Regions from separate parts of the Priestia sp. FW507-14D1A genome, predicted to be linked through region 3. Evidence: riboswitches for the same ligand, from Rfam matches in the RefSeq annotation. Region 3 holds a riboswitch; each other region holds the start of a gene.
What was found. A riboswitch is a leader RNA that binds a small molecule or an ion and turns the genes downstream of it on or off. The one in region 3 is predicted to bind S-adenosylmethionine.

Region 1 (7,485 bases), on a different contig from region 3:
AGCAATCCGCCTTCAACATCGGCTTTAAATTTTAAATTCTTCGGGTTTTCTACGATATCTTTAATTTGTGCATCTGTTTTCTTTACGCCTGGTTTTAATTTGATTACGCCAGCTTTTTCAAAAATTGATAAAATACGTCCTTGCTCTGCTACTGCATCACGCATAATAACTGTGCCGTTTTTCGGAAGATCTTTTAAGCTTTTATATTTTTTAGAGTAGATACCGATTGGTTCAATGTGAATGGCACCGGCACTTACAAAATCATACCCTTTTTCACCCTTGTGATCTTTTAGCACTGAATTCATATAAGGAACGTGCTGGAAGTAGTTTGCATCAATTTCATTGTTTGCAAGAGCTGTGTTCGGTAAGATGTAATCTTGGAATTTTTTAATTTCCAAGTCGATTCCTTGTTTTTCTAAAATCGGTTTTGCTTGTTCTAAAATTTCAGCATGGGGCGTATTAGATGCACCCACAACAATTTTCTTTTCATCTTTTGATCCATTGTTAGATCCACATGCAGCTAATCCTACTACTAGCGCAGATGTTAATGCTAAAGCCGAAAGCCATTTTTTCATAATAAATAATCCTCCCGTTATCTTTTATCAATTTTTGCAGTAATCGCATCTCCAATAAGTTGGATAATAAATACAATAATCAAAATTAAGATCGTAGCAGCTAGCGTTACATCATTATGACTGCGCTGGAATCCTTCTAAATATGCAAGATTCCCGAGACCTCCAGCTCCAATCACACCCGCCATTGCCGTATAACCGACTAACGCAATCGTCGTTACCGTCAAACCAGAAATTAAAGCTGGCAGCGATTCAGGTAACAGCACTTTAAAGATAATAGTGCTTGTTGTTGCTCCCATTGATTTAGCAGCTTCAATAACACCTTTATCAATTTCGCGCAGACCAATTTCTACAAGACGCGCATAAAATGGTGCTGCTCCAACAATTAAAGCAGGTAACGCTGCATTAGCGCCTAAAATACTTCCTACCAATGCTTTGGTAAATGGAATCAGTAAAACAATTAAAATAATGAATGGAATGGAACGAAAGATATTTACAACTGCTGACACAATGGCATATAAAGGTTTGTTTTGCCAAAGCTGTCCTTTGGACGTTAAAAATAAAAGCAAGCCCAATAAAATACCTAGAACAAACGTGGCTATAACTGAAATAGCCGTCATATATAGTGTTTCATTTGTCGCTTGAATAAAATCATCTAAAATAACGTTTGGAAATAGTTTCTCAAGCATTTGTCATTACCTCCACTTCTACCTGCTGCTCATGAATGTATGCAATGACTTTTTCAACTTCTGTTAATTCTCCGTCTAAATGAACGAACAACGTTCCGTATGAACCTGTTTGTGTATGAGAAATCTTTCCTTGCAAAATATTAATCGTTACATCAAACTGTTTTAAAATCGTTGTAATGAGCGGTTGCTCTGCTTTTCCGCCAACAAACGTCAGCTGAATAATTTGCCCGCTTGGATATAACTCCTGTACTTGTTCAATTGTTTCAAACGTTTCTTCTGGTTCAGAAATCTGTTGAACAAATCGCTTTGTAATCGGCTGCTTAGGTTTTCTGAATACTTCTAACACTTGCCCTTCTTCTACCACTGCCCCATTTTCCATAACAGCTACCCGATGACAAATTTTACGAATAACGTGCATTTCATGAGTAATGAGTACAATGGTTAACCCTAGCTTCTCATTAATATCTACTAACAGATCTAAAATAGAATCTGTCGTTTGAGGATCAAGCGCTGATGTTGCTTCATCACACAGCAATACTTTTGGGTTATTGGCTAGCGCTCTAGCAATACCAACACGCTGCTTTTGACCACCGCTAAGCTGTGATGGATAAGCATTTTCACGCCCTTCAAGCCCGACTAGCTTGATAAGCTCGTCTACTCGTTTCATTCTTTTTTCTTTTGAGATCCCTGCTATTTCTAACGGAAAGGCAATATTTTCTCGCACCGTACGCGACCACAAGATATTAAAGTGCTGAAACACCATACTAATTTCTTGTCTAGCTTTTCTGAGTTTTCCGCCTTTAATTTTTCCAATATCATTACCTGCTACTTCGACCGTTCCTGTCGTTGGTGTTTCTAACCCGTTTAGCAAGCGAATTAAAGAACTTTTACCTGCTCCGCTATAACCAATAATTCCGTAAATTTCACCTTGGTTAACGGTTAGATTCACATTATCAACAGCTGTTACTTGACCGCTTTTAGCCTGATAAATTTTTGTAACGTCTGTTAATGTAATCATATTTCTTCACCTTCTTTAGTAAAAACTTAATTATGTTAGGTTGCCCTATAGGATGAAAAAGCCGTAAAACAATTTTCCCCATTAAAAAAGCCTCTCTGCGCATGACAGAAAGGCTCGATATTTAATCCTTTCTCTCATCTTTCAAAGCGCATAGCTTTGCAGGAATTGGCACCATTTCAGTTAGTCTGACGGTTGCCGGGTTTCACAGGGCTCAGTCCCTCCACCTCTCTTGATAAGAGTTCGCAACAATTATTTTGTTTTTGGGAAATATTCATTCATTTATGAACATTCATGAGTGTGATTTTAGCATGTGTCAGATAGGCTGTCAACAGATTTTGTTCTTGGGATAATATCCCAAGATTTCAACAGCCCCAACGGTTTGCTCTCGTTCCATTTCTTCATTTTAAACAAACGTTTGATTATCGAAACTCTTCAAGTACGTGCTCGATGGAATGAAACGCATAGAGTTTTTTTACCATTTCGCCATTTTTCACTTCAATCAAACAAGGTACACTTTCAATTGAAAATACTTCTGCTTTTGAAGGCATATAATTTAAATTGCTCATTCCGATGGTCACACCAGGCAGCATTGCTTCTGCTACGGTTAACATTTTTTTTGCCAGCTGACATGTCCCGCAAAAAGGTGTATGGAAAAAGATAAACGCTCTTTGTCCTTCTTTTAACTGATCGTCAAGCTGTTTTTCGCTCCATTCTTGCATGTTGCTCATTCCTTTTATGTTAAAAATTCTGCATTAACATCGATATTGGCACTCAGTAATACTGTTGCTATGTGATGTCTAGGGGCGGCAGCAACCTCTCGGTACATTTTATCAATATATAGATGCTCTGCTTCCGGAAGCTCTCGTTTAAATTGTTTTCTTAGCTTATTCCCTGAATCATCAGAGTCAACGAGTATGTATACCTCTTTGTTAAACGTAAAGTCAATAATTTCATCCAGCTTTGATAAACTAATCGTACCGTTTGTACAGATAATTTCAATTGGTTCTCGAATGATATCTTGGATACGTTTTTTATCTGATTTTCCTTCGACAATAATTACTTTTTCAATTTCAATTAGCCCCATTTTCATCACCCATAATCGTCAGTTGTATAGTAACATCATTTCTTTATGCTATACAATATTCGTTAATGTATCACAGTTCACCTGTTTTTTAAAAGAAATTTGCAAGAAAGAACTGTTTTAAAAGGCATCTTAAGCCATATTGTTTCCATAAAACAAGAAAAACAGCGGCAGTTGCCACTGTTTAGCACCATCCTGCTTCTTCGTCGCAGTCTGTATATTTTTGCGTTTCACCTTGCTTTTGTACATCTGTATATTGGTAGAATTTATTATTTTCTTGCGAATACCCTTCTTCAAAGCGGTATTCATTGCCGCTTGTTCCGTAACTAACTTCACCAATTGGCTGCTTATCAACATATAATTTCATGCCGCCGTCATGAAATTTAGCTGTAACGCGATCTGTAACGTCCATTTTTTGTTTTTCAAACATAAAAAGACACTCCTTTAGTTTGTTTACTAATAGAGTGTCCAGTCAAAAACTTTTCATAAAGACAATTTATGGAGGAGTATTATCCTTCGTTTGTCATTTCTTCGTATTGCTCTGCTGTCATTAGCTTGTCTACTTGAGAAGCATCAGACGGTTTGATTGTAATCATCCATGCTTCTTCGTATGGAGATTCATTAACAAGTTCAGGGCTATCGCTTAAGTTATCGTTTACTGCTACAACTTCACCGCTAATTGGTGCGTAAAGCTCAGAAACTGTTTTTACTGATTCAACGCTGCCAAACGGCTCGTCAGCTTCTACTGTTGCTCCTACTTCTGGCAGTTCAACGAATACGATGTCGCCAAGCTCAGCTTGAGCGAAATGCGTAATACCTACGCGGACAACGTCTCCTTCTGTTTTTACCCATTCATGCTCTTCAGAATAACGCAAATCTTTTGGTGTACTCATCTTAATCCCTCCAAAATATGTATCGTAATTTGTTTATATAAAAAGCGCCTTCAACGTGGAGAACACTTTCTACAACCTAAAATAACTTCCTATTAACAGTGTAACGTAAAAGGTAAAAATTTTCTATTTGAAAACTTACTTCCACACGTCCTCAAACTGCTCTTCTTTGAAGCCAAGCGTTACTTTTTGTCCATCTGTTAGCAGCGGACGCTTAATTAACATGCCATCTGACGCAAGAATAGACAGCAGTTCGTCTTCACTCGCACTGCTTACTTTATCTTTAAGCCCTAATTCGCGATATTTTTTACCGCTTGTATTAAAGAATTTTTTTAATTCTAAGCCGCTGTTCTGATAATAAGATTGCAGCTGCTCTTTTGTTGGCGGGCTTTCTACAATATGAATTTCTTCATACGCTACTCCGTTATCATCCAGCCACTTCTTGGCTTTTCGGCACGTGCCACACTTTGGATATGAATAAAAAAATAATGACATTTCGTCAACCACCCTTTATTTTAAGCTTTTTTCGTATTTTAACACATCCTTTATCATTTACCTAGATAGAGGCTTCTTAAACAAAAAGGAGCTCGTAAAACGAGCTCCTTTTTCCCTTAAACTGTGAACTTCTCTACTTCTAGAAGCGTTTTTGCAATCTCGCGCTTTACGCTAATCACATTGATTGGTGTATAGCGCGTTAACTTGCGAAGAGACGAAAGCATGACTCTAAGCGTATCACCTTGTTCAACGCCAATTAACGTTTCTTTTGCATCTGCTTCAATTCGATTAAATGCTTCTTGGCAAAATACTTGTGTATATTTTACCTTCAAGCTGTTTTGATCTGCACCTGTTTTGGAAATCGCTTTTTCAGTACGTAAAACAGTGGATTCCATTGCATATACGTTACTAATCATATCGGAAATATTAACGAGAATTTCTTGTTCTTTCTCTAATTCTTTACCGTATTTCTGTGCAGCTAGACCTAAAAGCAAGAGCGCAATTTTCTTCCCATTTTGCACAAGCATTTTTTCTTGATCTAACGGCTCATTGCCTACTTCCTGCGGCATAAGCATCATCAATTCTTCTTGAAGCGTTTGTGCTTTTTGAAGCAGCGGAAGCTCTCCTTTTAGCGCTTTGCGTAAATACGTGCCTGGTACTAAGAGACGATTAATTTCATTTGTTCCTTCAAAAATACGGTTAATGCGGGAATCACGATACAGGCGCTCAATTTCATACTCACTCATAAAACCATAGCCTCCGTGAAGCTGCACCCCTTCATCTACGATGTAGTCAAGAGATTCCGTGGCAAACACTTTGTTTAATGAGCATTCAATGGCATATTCAGCAATGGAAGCGGCAATTTGTTTTCCGTCTTTTTGCTGTTCTTCTGAAAGCTGGCCCATATGGTCTTCAAAAAGTCCTACCGTACGATAGACGGAGCTTTCAGTTGCGTACAATTTAGAAGCCATTGTTGCTATTTTTTCTTGGGTTAATGAAAATTTAGCAATGGGCGTTTTAAACTGCTGACGCTGGTTAACATATTGAGACGTGATTTCTAACGCACGTTTCCCTGCTCCAACTGCTCCAACTCCAAGCTTGTAGCGCCCAATATTTAAAATGTTAAACGCAATCACATGCCCTTTGCCAACTTCACCTAACACGTTTTCTTTTGGAACAAGCGCATCTTCAAGAATCAACGTTCTGGTTGAGGAGCTTTTGATTCCCATTTTCTTCTCTTCCGGTCCAACCGAAACACCTGGAAATTCGCGTTCAACGATAAAAGCAGAAAATTTATCGCCGTCGATTTTCGCATACACCACGAACACATCAGCAAATCCGGCATTCGTAATCCACTGCTTTTCTCCATTTAACACATAGTGTGTGCCTTCTGCGTTAAGGCGAGCTGTTGTTCGAGCACCGAGGGCATCGGAACCAGAACCAGGTTCTGTTAACGCATATGCTGCTATTTTTTCCCCAACTGCTAAAGCAGGTAAATATGCTTGCTTTTGCTCTTCTGTTCCAAATAAGACGATTGGCAATGACCCAATTCCTACGTGAGCACCATGAGTGATGGAAAACCCGCCTGCTCGAGACATTTTTTCAGCAATTAAAGCCGAGGTAATTTTATCTAAACCGAGTCCACCGTATTCTTCCGGTACATCTGCACCAAGCAAGCCTAATTCACCAGCTTGTTTTAATAACTTTACAGAACGGTCAAACTCATGCTTTTCTAAATATTCCACTTGTGGAAGGACTTCATTTTCTACAAATTCATCTGTCGTCTTGGCAATCATCTTTTGTTCAGATGTATAATCCTCCGGCGTGTAGACGCGGCTTGCATCGCCTTCTTCAATTAAAAAGCTTCCACCTTTAATCATTTGTTTTGTTTTATTTGACATGTTCATATCCCCCTTTGAAATGATTATGCTAACAATTCAAATACACCAGCAGCTCCCATTCCTCCGCCAATACACATCGTGACAATTCCAAACTGCTCATTTCGACGCTGCATTTCGTGCATTAAGCTAAGAGTCAGCTTAGCTCCGGTACAGCCTAATGGATGACCTAAGGCAATAGCGCCTCCGTTTACATTTACTTTATCTTCATTAATATTTAATTCACGAATAACGCCAAGTGCTTGAGAAGCAAATGCTTCATTTAATTCAAACAATCCAATATCAGAAAGCTCCAGCCCTGCTAGTTTAAGAGCTTTAGGAATGGCAGCTATCGGGCCAATCCCCATTACTTCAGGCGGAACTCCTCCAACTGCAAATGAGCGAAACTTAAGCAAAGGCTTTAACCCTTCTGCTTCAGCTTGTTCTTTATCCATTAGAAAAACGGATGCAGCTCCGTCACTTGTCTGCGAAGAGTTTCCAGCTGTTACGGATCCTTTAACCGAAAAAGCTGGACGAAGTTTTCCTAATACGTCTGCAGTTGTGCCGGGACGAACTCCTTCATCTTGAGAGAACATCAGCTTTTGTTCACGGAGCTTATTGTTTTCATCCACTTTTCGAAGCGTCACTTCCACCGGAACAATTTCGTCGTTAAACTTCCCTTCTTGAAGTGCTTTTGCTGCTTTTTGATGGCTGCGTACAGCAAACGCATCCTGGTCTTCACGTGAAATGCCGTATTTCATCGCCACTTGTTCTGCTGTATGTCCCATGCCCATATAATATTCCGGCGCATTTTCAACCAGCTGAACATTCGGACGCGCTACGTTTCCAAACATCGGAACAAA
Region 2 (7,485 bases), on a different contig from region 3:
ATTGTCCCTCGATTTTTTCTCTTCTTTAGATGTTTTATCTCCCCACTCTCAGTTTGTCACTCTTAAGATTAATGGGAAAAATGAAGGAATATATCTTCAGCTCGAATCGGTAGATGAACTATTTTTGAAAAAAAGAAATTTAGCGGATGGATCTATATTTTATGCAGTAGACGGAGATGCTAATTTTTCTTTGATGAGCGATTTGGATAAAAAGCCAAAAACAACTTTGTTATCTGGATATGAAGATAAAGCAGTGAGAGAAGGAGACGAGGAAAAATTAGAAAAGTTTATATTTAATCTTAATACATGGACAAATACAGAATTCGAACAGAATATTGAGAAGTACCTGAACGTCGACCGCTACTTATCTTGGTTAGTTGGTATTATTTGTATGCAGAATTACGACGGTTTTGTCCATAACTATGCCCTCTATCTAAATCATGAAAGCGGGCGCTTTGAACTGATTCCATGGGATTATGATGCAACTTGGGGAAGAGATGTAAATGGAAAAGTAATGGAAGGAGACTATGTACGTGCACAAGGATTTAATACGCTTACAGCTCGCTTACTGGCGGTGAATAGCATTAAAAAGCGATATATTCAAAAAATGAACAATGTTCTAAATAATCAATTTACAATAGAATACATGAAACCAATCATTTATCAACTGCATGATTATATTGCTCCATATGTATTAAAAGATCCTTACGTAAAAGATAACTTGGAGCAATTCTATAAGGAACCAGACCTTATGCTTTCTTTCGTAAAAGACCGAACAGCGTACATTAAAAGTCATCTTTTTGATTTTTGAATTTTACTAGACTGATAGGCAAAAGTGGAATTTAAGAATAATAGGCAAATGCAGGAAGACAATAGCTGTACATGATACGTATATATACATTATGAATGACCAATAAGGACAATTAATAAGGAGGAAAAATAATGAGTAACTATTACTACGACCAAAATCAAGACCAAACTCAAAATGCAAATCGTAGTCGCGCTCGTAAAGTTCAACAATCTGAAAGCACGGGCTACTCTGCCCACTTTAAACCATTAAAAGGGAGAGTAGTAACTGTCTATCGCGGGGGGCCTGAATCTAAAACGGGATATTTAATCGACGTTCAATCAGATTATTTAACACTTGCTCTTGAAACAAAACAAAATAACAACCAGCAAAATAATCAACCGGCGCAGCTTATTCCACAACAGCAATATACATTTATTTATTACCAGCTCGCTCATGTTAAAAGCATTACAGAGGATACAAAGTCTAATTCCGCGCAAACATTTTCTGGATTTAATAGTGAAGTAGAACTGCACAGAGCCAACACATTTGCAGGCACTTTATTATTGATGAAAGATAAACAAGTGCAAATAAATCAAGGAGGGCCAGAGAAAAAATTGGGTAAGATCCTTGATGTATTAGGCTCATTTGAATCTGCGTATGTCGTATTACTAACAGAAGATGACGGCGTCGTTTATATCAATGTAGAGCACATAAAGAGTGTAAGTGAAGTTGTAAGCAAAAATACGCCTGTTGTTCCGCAAAACCCATTATTAGTTGAAGAAACACCTGAGTATATTAAGGCGAAAAGTTTCAATGAACTGTTTGAAGAGTTTTCGCATAGATGGGTAGCTATTAACGGTGGAGGGCCAGAGGCTGTAGAAGGTGTGTTAGTTCAAAGTCGCAATGGAAACTTTACTCTTGTACAAAATAATCAAGTTTTACGTTTACAACCAAGACACGTAAAAACCATTGCCTTAGGATCAAAAGGATCTTTCAAGCAAAATGAAGAAAATTCTGAGCAAAATGGAGATACAAATGAAGAAGATTCTGTGCAAGAATCAACTACAGTAGATAAAACCGGAGGTCGCACGGATGGCCGTACTGGAGACCGTACCGGAAGACGTACAGGAAGACGTACAGGAGGTCGCACAGACGATCGCTCGGGAGGTCGCCGTACGGGTTCACGCTCTTCAACACCAGGTGAAAAAGTTATTAAAACGAAAAATTATCGTTGGAAAGCATGATGAACTGGAACATAAAAGGTGCTTATAAAGCACCTTTTCTATCATATAGGAAAAAGGAGGAGAATGAGTATGAGTATGAATCATTATATTGATAAAATTGTTGAAGTCGATATATCAGGTAAAACAACGTTTGTAGGAAAACTTGTTGATCTCGGGTTAGATGTAATGGTTTTATATAATGGACATGATTATTTGTATATTCCCCTTTTACACATACATCGCTTGCGAGAGGTTTCAGAAGAAGATTATACACCTTTACGAACCATAGAAGAGAACTTAATAGAAGAAAGTCAGCGGATTTCTTATCGTAATATTTTACAGCAGGCAAAAGGGAAATTTATTGAAATTTATGTAACGGGAGGGAAATCATTGCATGGCTATATCACAAGCGTGCTGAATGATTATCTTGTGTTTTATTCTCCAGTGTATAAAAATGTCTTTGTTTCTCTACATCATTTGAAATGGCTCACTCCTTACAGCAATGAGTTAACCCCTTATTCTTTAAGTGACAAAGAGCTCCCAGTAAGGCCCGCCTCTGCACCTTTTGTCAGAAACTTTGAAGAGCAGCTTAAAAAATATGAAAATCAACTGGTCGTATTAGATTTAGGGGATCAATCAGAAAAAATTGGCGTACTTAAAGAAGTTTCTAATAATATTGTTGAACTAATTACGGCAAATGGAGAAAGTATGTATTGGAAGTTAGCTCACGTAAAATCTGTACACTTGCCTTAGAAAAAGAGACCTCGCTTTCGTCTCTTTTTTTTATGTGCTTATCAAGACAGGTATATTGAATAAACAAATGAGATGATTTAAATTTTTTAGAAAATTATGTTGACAATAAAGAAAATCTTTATTAAAGTTAGTAACAACAAACGTTAACCACCAACAATTATATAGAACTCTTATCAAGAGTGGCGGAGGGACTGGCCCTGCGATGCCCGGCAACCATCAAATGAAACATTCATTTGAACGGTGCTAATTCCTGTGGAACATCAGTATTGTTCTAACAGATGAGAGAAATCGTGTATAAACGAACACTCTTCCATCTGTGAAGAGTGTTTTTTATTTTGAGTTAAGGAGAGAAATAGATGAAAATTGAAACTTTATTAGTTCGTTCAGGAGTAGGTCGTGATCCTTCAACAGGTTCTATTACAACACCCATTTACCAAGCATCAACATTTGCTCATCCTGCTTTAGGGCAAAGTACAGGATTTGACTATGCACGTACGGCAAACCCTACTCGTACAGCATTGGAAGAAGCAATTGCAGCTTTGGAAAAAGGAGAAGTAGGAGTAGCATTCGCTTCAGGAATGGCGGGTGTAATGGCAGTTTTGGCACTATTTAAAAACGGAGATCATTTAATTGTATCAGAGGATTTATACGGAGGAACGTACCGAGTACTAAATGAAATTTTTTCAGAGCAAGGAATTACTGTTTCGTACGTCAACACAGCCCATCTCGAGCAAGTAAAAGATGCGCTTCGTCCCAACACAAAAGCTTTATTTATTGAAACACCTACGAATCCAATGATGCACGTGACTGATTTGCCAGAAGCAATTTCGTTAGCTAAACAGCATGATTTGCTTACTATCGTTGACAATACCTTCATGTCCCCTTATTATCAGCGTCCTTTAGAGCTTGGAGCAGATATTGTGATACATAGTGCAAGCAAATACATTGGGGGTCATAATGATGTAGTTGCTGGTCTTGTAGTGGCTCGATGTAGTAGCTTAGGAGAGAAAATTCGTTTTTATCAAAATGCAGCTGGGGCAATCTTAGGTCCACAGGATAGCTGGCTGTTATTACGCGGTGTTAAAACGCTAGCGCTTCGTATGGAAAAGCATAATGAAAACGCACTGAAAATTGCAAATTGGCTTACTGCTCATGATCTCGTGGAAAAAGTGTATTACCCTGGTCTTGAAACACATCCAGGCTATGAAATCATGAAGAAACAAGCAACTGGATTTGGAGGCATGATTTCTTTTGCTGTCTCACACCCTGACATCGTGTCAGTACTTTTAGAAAATGTCAAAGTTATTACATTTGCAGAAAGCTTAGGAGGCGTGGAAAGTTTAATGACATTCCCAGCTCGTCAAACACATGCTGATATTCCGGAAGAAATTCGAAATCGTGTCGGAGTAACAAACTGTTTACTGCGATTATCAGTTGGAATTGAGCACGCAGATGATTTAATTAAAGATTTGAAGGAGGCATTTGATGCATACCAACAATAATAAACATAGATTTGGTACGAACTTAATTCATGCAAATACAGGAATTGACGGTCATTTTGGAGCGGTTAACGTACCTATTTATCAGGTATCTACATTTAACCAAGAAGATGAGACGAACAACGGCCGCTATGACTATTCTCGTTCAGGAAATCCAACTCGTGAGGCTTTAGAAAACACCATTGCTCAGCTAGAAAATGGATACGCTGGTTTTGCTTTTTCATCAGGTATGGCTGCTATCTCATCGGTGTTATCTATTTTTGAATCGGGGGATGAAATTTTAGTTTCACATGATACGTACGGCGGGACATATCGTGTATTAACACGATTATTTTCAAAGTTTGGTATCAAAACAACTTTTGTTGATACAACGAAGGTTGAGAAAGTTGAAGAAGCTATCACAAAGGATACGAAGGCTATTTATATCGAAAGCCCTTCAAATCCATTTTTACAGGTAACGGATATTAAAGCAGTAGCAAGTTTGGCGAAGGAGCGCAATCTCCTTACAATTGTGGATAACACGTTTTTAACACCTTATCTACAGCAGCCGATTGACCTTGGTGTAAACATTGTGATTCATAGTGCTACAAAATATATCAGCGGTCACAGTGACGTCATTGGCGGTTTAGTTGTAGTAAGCGATGAAAAGCTAGCAGAAGAAGTAAAGTTTGTACAAAATGCTTTTGGTGCTATCTTGGGACCGCAGGATTGTTTTTTACTGCTTCGAGGAATTAAGACATTAAAAGTTCGTTTAGATCAGCAGTTAAAAACAGCGCTGCAGTTTGCAAAGTGGCTTGAAGAACAATCTCTAGTAAGCCATGTATATTATCCAGGCTTAAAAAGTCATCCAGACCACAAACTGATTTCAGAACAAGCAAATGGATACGGAGCTATGATTTCATTCCAAGTACAGGATGAAAAGGTAGCACGACATATTTTACAAGGAGTAAAATTGGCTTCAATTGGCGTTAGTCTAGGTGCAGTTGAATCCATTTTAACGCATCCTGCAACAATGTCTCATGCAAGTATCCCAAAAGAAGTGCGTGAAGAAAAAGGAATTACTGATTCACTTCTTCGTCTTTCAGTAGGGTTAGAGGAATTCGAAGATTTAAAGCAAGACTTTAAGGCGGTTTTTCAAAGCTTAGAAGAAAAAGCGTTAATTAAATAAAGAAAAGGACTTCCATCAAGGAAGTCCTTTTTTATCGTTATATACAGCTATCTAAAAGGTTTGTGTATAGGGACGCAAGCGCAACTTTTTCATCAGAGGAAAGACTGCTGTTTAGAATTCTTTTTATGCCAAGGTGATATTTTACATACGGTGTTTGCCGGACGCGTGGATGAGTCATTTCATCTTTTAAATCTTTCATAATGGCTTCGTGAAGCTGATCTTCACTTGTCATGGCTTGTTTAGAAGCGAACGAACGGTTCAACCATAGGGTTTGATAAGCTGCTAGTAAATGTTCAGAAGTCATTGTGCAAAGAGCTCCTTTAGATTAGTTTCTTCATTATAATAATCTATAGTTTACCACAAGTATTAATACGTGTACGTAACTTTTACAGAAGCAGATACAATCAAGGACTGAGCTTGAATAGGGGGAGAGGCTGCTAATAACTTAGGCGAGGAGCCAGATGACTGATAGACAGGTCCTTCTTCGATTAAAATAGGAATTTGGTTAATAGGGAGCTGCAGCGTGTTGGCAATGGTAAAGGCCTTTTCTTTAGCGTTAAGCAAAGCTTTGCTTATCGCTTCTTGTTCATATTTATCATCATTTGTAACGTGGAATTGAAGATCTTGCGCTACGTTGGCTCCGCTTGAAAAAGTAGCGTTATAGACATCGCCAGCTTGTTTTACATCTTGTACTCTTACTCTAAATAAGTGCTGTACTTCGTATCCTGTAAGAGTCGATTTTCCATCGCTGTAATCATATTTAGGATTTATGGTGAACGAAGCTGTTTCAATTTGCTGGTCATTGATTCCAAGTTTTTTTATTTCTTGCAGCAAAGTATTTGAAACAGCTGAATTTTCTTTTAAGGCTTCTTGAACGTCTCGGTTTTCCGTGCGGGTTCCAATCGTCATGGAAATTTCATTTGGAACTGCTGAAACACTTCCTTCACCAATTACTTTAATTTCTCTATTTTGTGTATCTACGCGCAGTTGCTGTGTAGGTTCATAAGGGAAATAAGAATGTTGCATACCAAAAACCTCCTTTATTGATCTTTAGTATATATATGATAAGAAAAGGAGATTAAAAACAAAAAGAGATTGAGACATAACTAAATCAACCGCTAGAAGCACCTACATACATGAAATCTACATTCACCATACCAATAAAAAAATCCGAACGAATTTGATTCTTCATCAAGAATCAAATTCGTTCGGATCTTCCTTCAACTAACATACTTTTCTTCAGCTTCTTTTTGTTTATTTCGATTCTTTAATTAAGATTTCTTTCATTTCAATGAATTGATTTTGAACATCGTTTGACGGTTTCTTTGTTAGTAAACTTACAATAATAACAGCTAATAAGCTTAAAAAGAACCCAGGAATCATTTCGTAAAGGGCATCCTTCAATGGAGTATTTACCCAAATTAATACTGTAGCAGCACCTACAATCATCCCTGCAAGGGCTCCCCATCGAGTCATACGCTTCCAGTAAAGACTTAGTAAAATAGCAGGACCAAAAGCTGAACCAAATCCAGCCCAAGCGTATCCAACCAGCCCTAAAATCGTATCACTAGGTTTTAAAGAAAGCAAAATGCCAATAATTGCAACACCTAAAACCGCAGCTCTTCCAACCGTCACAAGCTCTTTGTCAGAGGCCTTGCGTCGGAAAAATGTTTTATAAAAGTCTTCTGTAACAGAGCTTGCCGTTACAAGCAGCTGAGAAGAAATGGTACTCATAATTGCCGCTAGTAAAGCTGCATATAAGAATCCAGTAATTAACGGATTGAAGAGTATATCCGCAAATTTAATAAAAATAGTTTCAGGATCTGCTAGTTTCATACCTGTTTTTTCTACATATGCAATCCCAACAAGTCCTGTCAGCATAGCACCAATAATAGAAATAATCATCCAGCTCATTCCAATACGACGTGCGGGTTTTAACTCCTTAACAGAAGAGATAGCCATAAAGCGAACGATAATATGAGGCTGTCCGAAATAGCCAAGTCCCCAGGCTAAGAAAGATATAATACCTAAAACGGTCGTACCTTTAAAAAT
Region 3 (7,485 bases):
TTAAGAGGAGGTATTAAGAACGTAGGAACGGTTCGTCCTGCTCGACTTATTCAATTTGCTTCTCAAGGTTTTATTGTGATGGCTCCGTTCTATAGGGGAAATCAAGGAGGCGAAGGAAACGAAGATTTTGCAGGAGATGATCGTTACGATGCTTTTGCTGCTTACGATTTACTGAAACAGCTCCCTAACGTCTACCGTGACCGCATTCATATTTTTGGGTTTTCAAGAGGGGGAGTGATGGCTTTACTCACAGCCATTGAAAAAAACGACAGCCGCTCTCTTGTGTTATGGGGAGGCGTCACGGATATGGTGCTGACATATGAAGAAAGAGAAGATTTAAGAAGAATGATGAAGCGGGTGATTGGAGGAACTCCTTCTAAATATCCTGAAAGATACGAATGGAGGACACCTTTGCACCGTGCTCATCTCGTCGAGCCGCCGGTCTTGCTTATTCATGGTTTAGAAGATAAAAACGTATCGATTGATCATTCCTATCAGCTCGAATCTAAACTAAAGAAGTCCAATAAAAAAGTTACCAGCTGGTATTTCGAAAACTTTCCACATGCTTTTCCACCAAAAGAAAACCGAGAAACGGTGAAGAAGTTAACGAAGTGGATGAAAGCGCAATAAAAGATATGCTACGATAGAGAAAACAAGTAGAATAACAGTGAGGAGTGAGAAAAAATGGGGATGCCGCTAGAATTAAATACAATGATTGTGACAAAAGGCAACGAAAAGCGTGTAACGGATAACATTTTTCAAATTGAGAAAAAAGGATATCGCTTGTATCCGTTAGATATTCCATTAAACATTCACAAAACGAAAACTGGAGAATGTATTGGAACTGCTATTGTGCGTAAGGTAGAAATGGAACAGGAAAAAACCATTGTCACATATGAACTGACAAAATTACATTCGACTAATTAAAAAACCGATCGTCTCTAAGACGATCGGTTTTTTATTAGACCCTAGGTCCGCCTAATGTTGAAATGTCAGATGCTACATCATTAAAACGCTTGAAATTAGCTTTGAATTTAGCAGCAAGCTCAGTTGCTTTTTGATTATAAGCTGTTGCATCGTTCCATGCTTTAGAAGGCTGAAGCACTTCATCAGGAACTCCCGGAACATGAGTTGGAATTGATAAACCAAAAATAGCGTCTGTTACTGTTTCGGTATTAGCTAGTTCTCCTTCAAGGGCTGCTTGAACCATAGCTCGAGTGTAACTTAACTTCATTCGTTCTCCCACGCCGTATTCACCGCCGGTCCATCCAGTATTTACAAGGTAGACATTTACATTATGTTCATCGATTTTCTTTCCTAGCATTTCTGCATAAGTTGTTGGAGCAAGAGGTAAGAAAGGCTCACCAAAGCATGTAGAGAAAGTAGCCTGTGGCGATGTTACGCCGCGCTCTGTTCCAGCTAACTTACTAGTGTATCCGCTCAGAAAATGGTACATCGCTTGTTCTTTTGTAAGCTTGCTGATTGGAGGCAAGACGCCAAAAGCATCGGCAGTTAAAAAGACAATAGCTGTAGGGTGCCCGGCAACGCTTGGTAATACTGTATTATCAATAGAGTCAATTGAATAAGCGGCACGAGTATTCTCTGTTAAACTATTATCATTATAATCTGCTACTTTCGTATTTTGATTTAACACTACATTTTCCAGTACGGCGCCGAAGCGAATTGCATTGAAAATTTGCGGTTCTTTTTCTTCGGAAAGCTGAATGCACTTCGCGTAGCATCCTCCTTCAATATTAAATACACCAGAGCTTGACCAACCGTGCTCGTCATCTCCGATTAAACGACGGTTTGCATCAGCAGAAAGCGTTGTTTTACCCGTTCCAGATAAACCAAAGAATAATGCAACGTCACCTTCTTCTCCTACGTTAGCAGAACAGTGCATGGATAGAATATTGTTTTGAGGAAGCAAGAAGTTCATCACTGAGAAAATAGATTTTTTCATTTCACCAGCGTATTCAGTTCCTCCAATTAGCACAATACGTCGCTCTAACGAAAGAATAATGAAGGTTTCAGAGTTCGTCCCGTCTGTTTCAGGATCAGCTTTGAACGTTGGAGCTGCTACAATTGTAAACGGCTTCACATCATCATTTGTTTTGTGTTCGGCTGAAGGGCGAATGAATAACTGCTGAGCGAATAGGTTGTGCCATGCAAATTCATTAACTACTTGAATTGGTAACTGATACTTTTTATCAGCTCCAGCATATCCATTAAAAACAAAAAGTTCATCCTGCTTCTTTAAGTGAGTTAAGACTTTTTTGTATAGCGCATCGAATCGCTGAGCAGAAATTGGCTGATTGACAGGTCCCCATTCAACCGTTTTTGAAGACACAGCATCGCTTACAATAAATTTATCTAAAGGAGAGCGACCTGTATATTTTCCGGTTTCGACTGACACAGCACCTGTAGAAGTCAGCGTTCCTTCGCGTCGAGCTAGAATTTTTTCAACAAGTTGTGGAACAGATAATTGGTGTTTTGTTGTTTTTAATTGAAGCAAACCATTTAATTCGATAGACATATCAACAGTACTCATGTGCACTACCTTCCTTTTTTAGCTATTATTTATTCATTAATGTTTGAAATTTATAATTAGTATAACACATTTATTTAATTATTCTATACTATTTAACTAAAAATGTTTGTGTATTATAAAAAAATGTACGTTATACCTATTTTAGACACATGTATATGTGCTAGAAGCGAAAAAAGTGAAGCTGTTTTAAGTAAAAGCCTCATTTTGATCTGTCTTATTAACCAAACTTAGTGATAATTCTTAATAAGATGTACTATTTCAGAATTTGAGTATGTTACATTAAAACAGATTCAAACATAAAGAGATGATTTCCATTTGAATGTTGTTGACAGTGAAGCGCTTTTTCATGTATTATATGTCCTTGAACGGATACTCTCTTATCCCGAGCTGGTGGAGGGACAGGCCCTATGAAACCCAGCAACCATCGTCATTTTTTTGTGTAGACGATAAGGTGCTAACCTGATGCAAGGGCACAACCTTGATCGATAAGAGTGAAAGGCTTATGTAGAATTTGATACCTTTCCTCGATACAAGGAAAGGTTTTTTTATATTTTTTAACGTGTAATGAAAATAAGGGAATGAGTACCGTATCACAATGTATCGTATTTATAAGGAGGAAAACTGATGTCAACACAACGTCGTCTGTTCACGTCAGAATCTGTTACAGAGGGACATCCCGATAAAATTTGTGACCAAATTTCTGACTCAATTCTTGATGCTATCCTAGCAAAGGATCCAAATGCTCGTGTTGCTTGTGAAACAAGCGTAACAACTGGTTTAGTTTTAGTAAGTGGTGAAATTACAACTTCTACTTACGTGGATATTCCTAAAACAGTTCGTGAAACAATTAAAGGAATTGGCTATACTCGTGCAAAATACGGATTTGATGCTGAAACTTGTGCAGTATTAACATCTATCGACGAGCAGTCAGCTGATATCGCTGCTGGTGTAGACCAAGCGTTAGAAGCACGTGAAGGTCAAATGTCAGATGAAGAAATCGAAGCAATCGGAGCTGGAGACCAAGGGTTAATGTTTGGTTATGCATGTAACGAAACAAAAGAATTAATGCCTCTTCCAATTTCATTAGCTCATAAACTTGCTCGCCGTCTAACAGAAGTACGTAAAGAAGAAATTCTTCCTTACCTTCGCCCGGATGGTAAAACACAAGTAACAGTTGAATATGATGAAAACAACAAACCTGTTCGCATCGATACAATTGTTATTTCAACTCAGCATCACCCAGAAGTAACGTTAGAGCAAATTCAACGTAACTTAAAAGAATATGTTATTAATCCAGTTGTTCCAAACGAGTTAATTGATGAAAATACAAAGTATTTCATTAACCCAACAGGACGTTTCGTAATCGGCGGTCCTCAAGGAGATGCTGGTTTAACTGGTCGTAAAATTATCGTTGATACTTACGGCGGATATGCTCGTCACGGCGGCGGTGCATTCTCTGGTAAGGACGCAACAAAAGTAGACCGTTCAGCAGCTTATGCAGCTCGTTATGTTGCGAAAAACATTGTAGCAGCTGATCTTGCTGATAAATGTGAAGTACAACTAGCATATGCAATTGGTGTTGCACAACCAGTATCTATTTCAATTGATACATTCGGTACAGGAAAAGTTTCTGAAGAAGTACTAGTAGACGTAGTACGCAAAAACTTTGACCTACGTCCAGCAGGCATCATTAAAATGCTTGATTTACGTCGCCCAATTTATAAGCAAACAGCAGCTTACGGCCACTTTGGTCGTACGGATGTGGAGCTTCCTTGGGAGTTCACAGACAAAGCGGAAGCATTAAAAACTCAAGCTTTAGCTAAATAATAAAAAAATCTCCGTGAAAACGGAGATTTTTTTTATGCCCATTGAATACCTGCAGCAGATTTTTCTACGACACCTTCATATTCTGAAAGCAAATGCTGAAAAATGGCGTCCCATGATTGAGTAAGAGCGTATTGCCTCGCTGCATGGCCAAAGTGAAGCCGCTGATGCAAATCATCGAGTAAATCTGTAATAGCCGAACTGAATTCTTCTAAGGAGTGAGGTTTGCAAAGGTAGCCGTTTCGCCCGTGTTGAACCATCTGTTTAACTCCTCCTGCATTTGCTGCCACTACAGGAGTTCCAGAAGCAAGAGACTCCAGTACAACATTTCCGAAGGTTTCTGTTTCTGAAGGAAAAACAAACAAATCAGATGATGAATAGATATGAGCAAGTTGCTTACCTTCAAGGAAGCCTGTAAATGTCATATGCTCAGATGCTTGCTGCTGCATTTGTTCTTTTAAAGGGCCGTCTCCTACAATAACCCAGTGAATTTGATGCCGGATATGATCCGGTAGAGATCGTGCGATTTTTATTAAAAAATCAGCGTTCTTTTCTTTAGCTAATCTTCCTACATACGTTAAAATGTAGGGCTTTTTAATATTATATTTAATACGAATATCAAAGCGGTCATAGTGGGGATGAAATAATTTATGATTTACTCCTCGCGACCAAATAGCTACGTTGTGAAACCCTTGTTCTTCTAGCTGCTGTTTGGTCACTTCAGAGGGAGCGAATATTTTTTGTACAGGTTTATAAAACCATTTCATATATTTTTGCAGTGGTACACGCATTTTTTCAAGTTCATAGTGAGATAAATAATCATCAAAATTGGTATGATAAGAGCCGACAAGAGGAACACCTAATCTTTTCCCGTAATAGGAGCCGCAAAGCCCCATTGTAAAAGGAGTGGCCAAATGAATAATAGAAGGATTGAATTCCTGCAGCTGCTTTTTAATTTTTAGAACATTTGGCAATGAAAAGCGGCTGTTTGGATAAAGAAAAAACGGCATGCTGGGCGAACGGTGAACATACGTTGAAAATGACTGATCATGAGCAAATTCAGGAGCAAATACCTGGATGGGAATTTGCTTTGATTTGACGTACTGAGTAAATTGATAAAGTGTTTTAGCAGCTCCGTTAACTTCTGGAGCAAATGTATCCGTAAATAAAGCAATTCTCATTAGTACTCCTCCTATCAATTAAGTTAAAAATATGTTCAGTGAAACAGCACCTGAAAAGATGCCCAGTATCAGGCCTACCATGACATCCGTCGGATAGTGCAGACCGAGATAAATTCTTGAAATCCCTACCGTTACTGCAAGAGGCAAAAGAACAGCAGCGAAGGCTGGATAAACAATCATAAGAGGGGTAACCAACGAAAAAATAGCTGTTGTATGCCCAGATGGAAATGAATGATCTTTTAATGGATTTTCTAATACTTTTGTATGTTTTAATTGAATATAAGGTCGTTTTCTCGGATATAGTTTTTTAGCAATGGCCACAGGAATATGACTAACGGCTAGAGAAAACGCACAAGCGTAAGCGACGGATGAAGGATGCAGAAATAACAGCAAGCACGCTATCACAATGGTAAACGTGGCTCCGCCGGCGTGAGTGAGTAAACGTAAAAATCTATTTAAGTGCTTTCGATCAAAATGTTGGTTTACGCTTTTGAATAATCGGCATTCGGCATCGTATACATACTGAATTAACTTGGCTTTCATAGAGTCGCTCCCTTTTCAATAAATACGTCTTTATTATTCAGTTTAATCTTTAATTGTGGAGGCAGTACTAAAACGATGTAAATTAATATGGAAATTTCTTTACAATTGTGGAGAGAATAGAACATGATTGGAGAGTTTGTGGAGATACTAAAAAAATTCCCTCAGTATGACTTTCTGAGGGAACGTTTCCTTTATAATGAAGAATCAGATTTCTTAATAGACTTATAATACTGCCCTTTTTCTACATATTCTGTACGAATGCGCTGCATATCTTTTAAATCCTCTTCTGTAAGAGTTCGGATCACTTTAGCAGGTCGGCCGAGTGCGAGAGTATTAGGCGGTATTTTTTTACCGGGAGGCACTAAGCTTCCAGCACCTATAAAAGCACCTTCACCAATTTCCGCACCGTCTAAAATAATAGAACCCATGCCAATGAGCGCGCGTTTGCGGATGATGGAGCTATGTAAAATAACTTGATGTCCTACTGTTACATCATCCTCAATAAGCAAAGGAGCATTTGGGCTTTGATGGAGTGTTGATTGATCTTGTATATTTACTCGTTTACCAATAATCGTAGGTGAAACATCTCCCCTAATAACAGTGTTAAACCAAATGCTGCTTTCTTCACCAATGGTGACATCTCCAGTAATCGTGACATAGTCTGCGATGAAGCAGCTGGGTGCAATGGTAGGCATTTTTTCTTTATACGGATAAATCATCAAATCATCTCCCTTTATTAGTTGAAAAAAAGTAGTAAATCTTCTAATGTAAGTGTACAAAGGTTTTTTAAGCAGGTAAACAAAAAAAGGAAGAAGGAGTAACTCAAATGCATAAATGGGAAGCAGTAAATCCAAAAGGCGTTATTGTCATGGTCCATGGAGCAGCGGAGCATCACGGACGCTATCGCTGGCTGATTGAGATGTGGCGTTCGGTTGGAATGCACGTAATTATGGGAGACCTTCCTGGCCAAGGCTTAACAACAAGAAGAAGAGGACATATCCTATCCTTTGATGAATATGTGTATGAAGTGGAAGAATGGGTACGTGAAGCGCAAAAATATGATTTGCCTATTTTCCTGTTAGGTCACAGTATGGGAGGACTAGCGGTTATTCGTACGCTCCAGACAAAAAACCTCCCTATATGGGGTGCGATTCTTTCCTCTCCTTGTTTAGGATTAAAAGAGCAAGTACCGGCTTATTTAGATATGCTATCTAAAGGGTTAAATAAAGTCATGCCGAACAAACTTTTCGATTTAGGTCTCACTGTTGAAAAAGCAACAAGAAACCAAGAAGTTCGAGATGAAGATGAAAATGACTCACTGTATGTTACAAAAGTTTCTGTAAGATGGTACCGGGAATTGATCCAAGCTGTCAACTTAGCTTTTAA

Region 1: it holds a riboswitch for S-adenosylmethionine, as region 3 does, so the genes downstream of both, AC3WJG_RS17180 (methionine ABC transporter ATP-binding protein) here and metK (methionine adenosyltransferase) in region 3, are expected to answer to the same signal.
Region 2: it holds a riboswitch for S-adenosylmethionine, as region 3 does, so the genes downstream of both, AC3WJG_RS09585 (trans-sulfuration enzyme family protein) here and metK (methionine adenosyltransferase) in region 3, are expected to answer to the same signal.

What each region holds. Positions count from the first base shown of each region.
Region 1 covers NZ_JBYSWQ010000004.1:298,793-306,277, reverse strand. The annotation lists gene AC3WJG_RS17190 (MetQ/NlpA family ABC transporter substrate-binding protein) at 1-575, opposite strand, end outside; gene AC3WJG_RS17185 (methionine ABC transporter permease) at 593-1,261, opposite strand; gene AC3WJG_RS17180 (methionine ABC transporter ATP-binding protein) at 1,254-2,279, opposite strand; SAM riboswitch class I at 2,411-2,518, opposite strand; gene AC3WJG_RS17175 (thioredoxin family protein) at 2,699-2,998, opposite strand; gene AC3WJG_RS17170 (toprim domain-containing protein) at 3,013-3,363, opposite strand; gene AC3WJG_RS17165 (YusG family protein) at 3,545-3,790, opposite strand; gene gcvH (glycine cleavage system protein GcvH) at 3,870-4,253, opposite strand; gene AC3WJG_RS17155 (arsenate reductase family protein) at 4,389-4,745, opposite strand; gene AC3WJG_RS17150 (acyl-CoA dehydrogenase FadE) at 4,862-6,646, opposite strand; gene AC3WJG_RS17145 (acetyl-CoA C-acetyltransferase) at 6,670-7,485, opposite strand, start outside.
Region 2 covers NZ_JBYSWQ010000002.1:220,741-228,225, reverse strand. The annotation lists gene AC3WJG_RS09600 (CotH kinase family protein) at 1-811, shown strand, start outside; gene AC3WJG_RS09595 (spore coat protein) at 943-2,034, shown strand; gene AC3WJG_RS09590 (hypothetical protein) at 2,104-2,766, shown strand; SAM riboswitch class I at 2,934-3,051, shown strand; gene AC3WJG_RS09585 (trans-sulfuration enzyme family protein) at 3,123-4,268, shown strand; gene AC3WJG_RS09580 (trans-sulfuration enzyme family protein) at 4,252-5,433, shown strand; gene yoyC (protein YoyC) at 5,471-5,737, opposite strand; gene AC3WJG_RS09570 (SIMPL domain-containing protein) at 5,800-6,459, opposite strand; gene putP (sodium/proline symporter PutP) at 6,688-7,485, opposite strand, start outside.
Region 3 covers NZ_JBYSWQ010000001.1:1,527,260-1,534,744, reverse strand. The annotation lists gene AC3WJG_RS08340 (alpha/beta hydrolase family protein) at 1-630, shown strand, start outside; gene AC3WJG_RS08335 (DUF2584 domain-containing protein) at 685-927, shown strand; gene pckA (phosphoenolpyruvate carboxykinase (ATP)) at 962-2,551, opposite strand; SAM riboswitch class I at 2,926-3,043, shown strand; gene metK (methionine adenosyltransferase) at 3,176-4,378, shown strand; gene AC3WJG_RS08320 (glycosyltransferase family 4 protein) at 4,411-5,556, opposite strand; gene AC3WJG_RS08315 (phosphatase PAP2 family protein) at 5,575-6,099, opposite strand; gene AC3WJG_RS08310 (gamma carbonic anhydrase) at 6,291-6,818, opposite strand; gene AC3WJG_RS08305 (alpha/beta fold hydrolase) at 6,926-7,485, shown strand, end outside.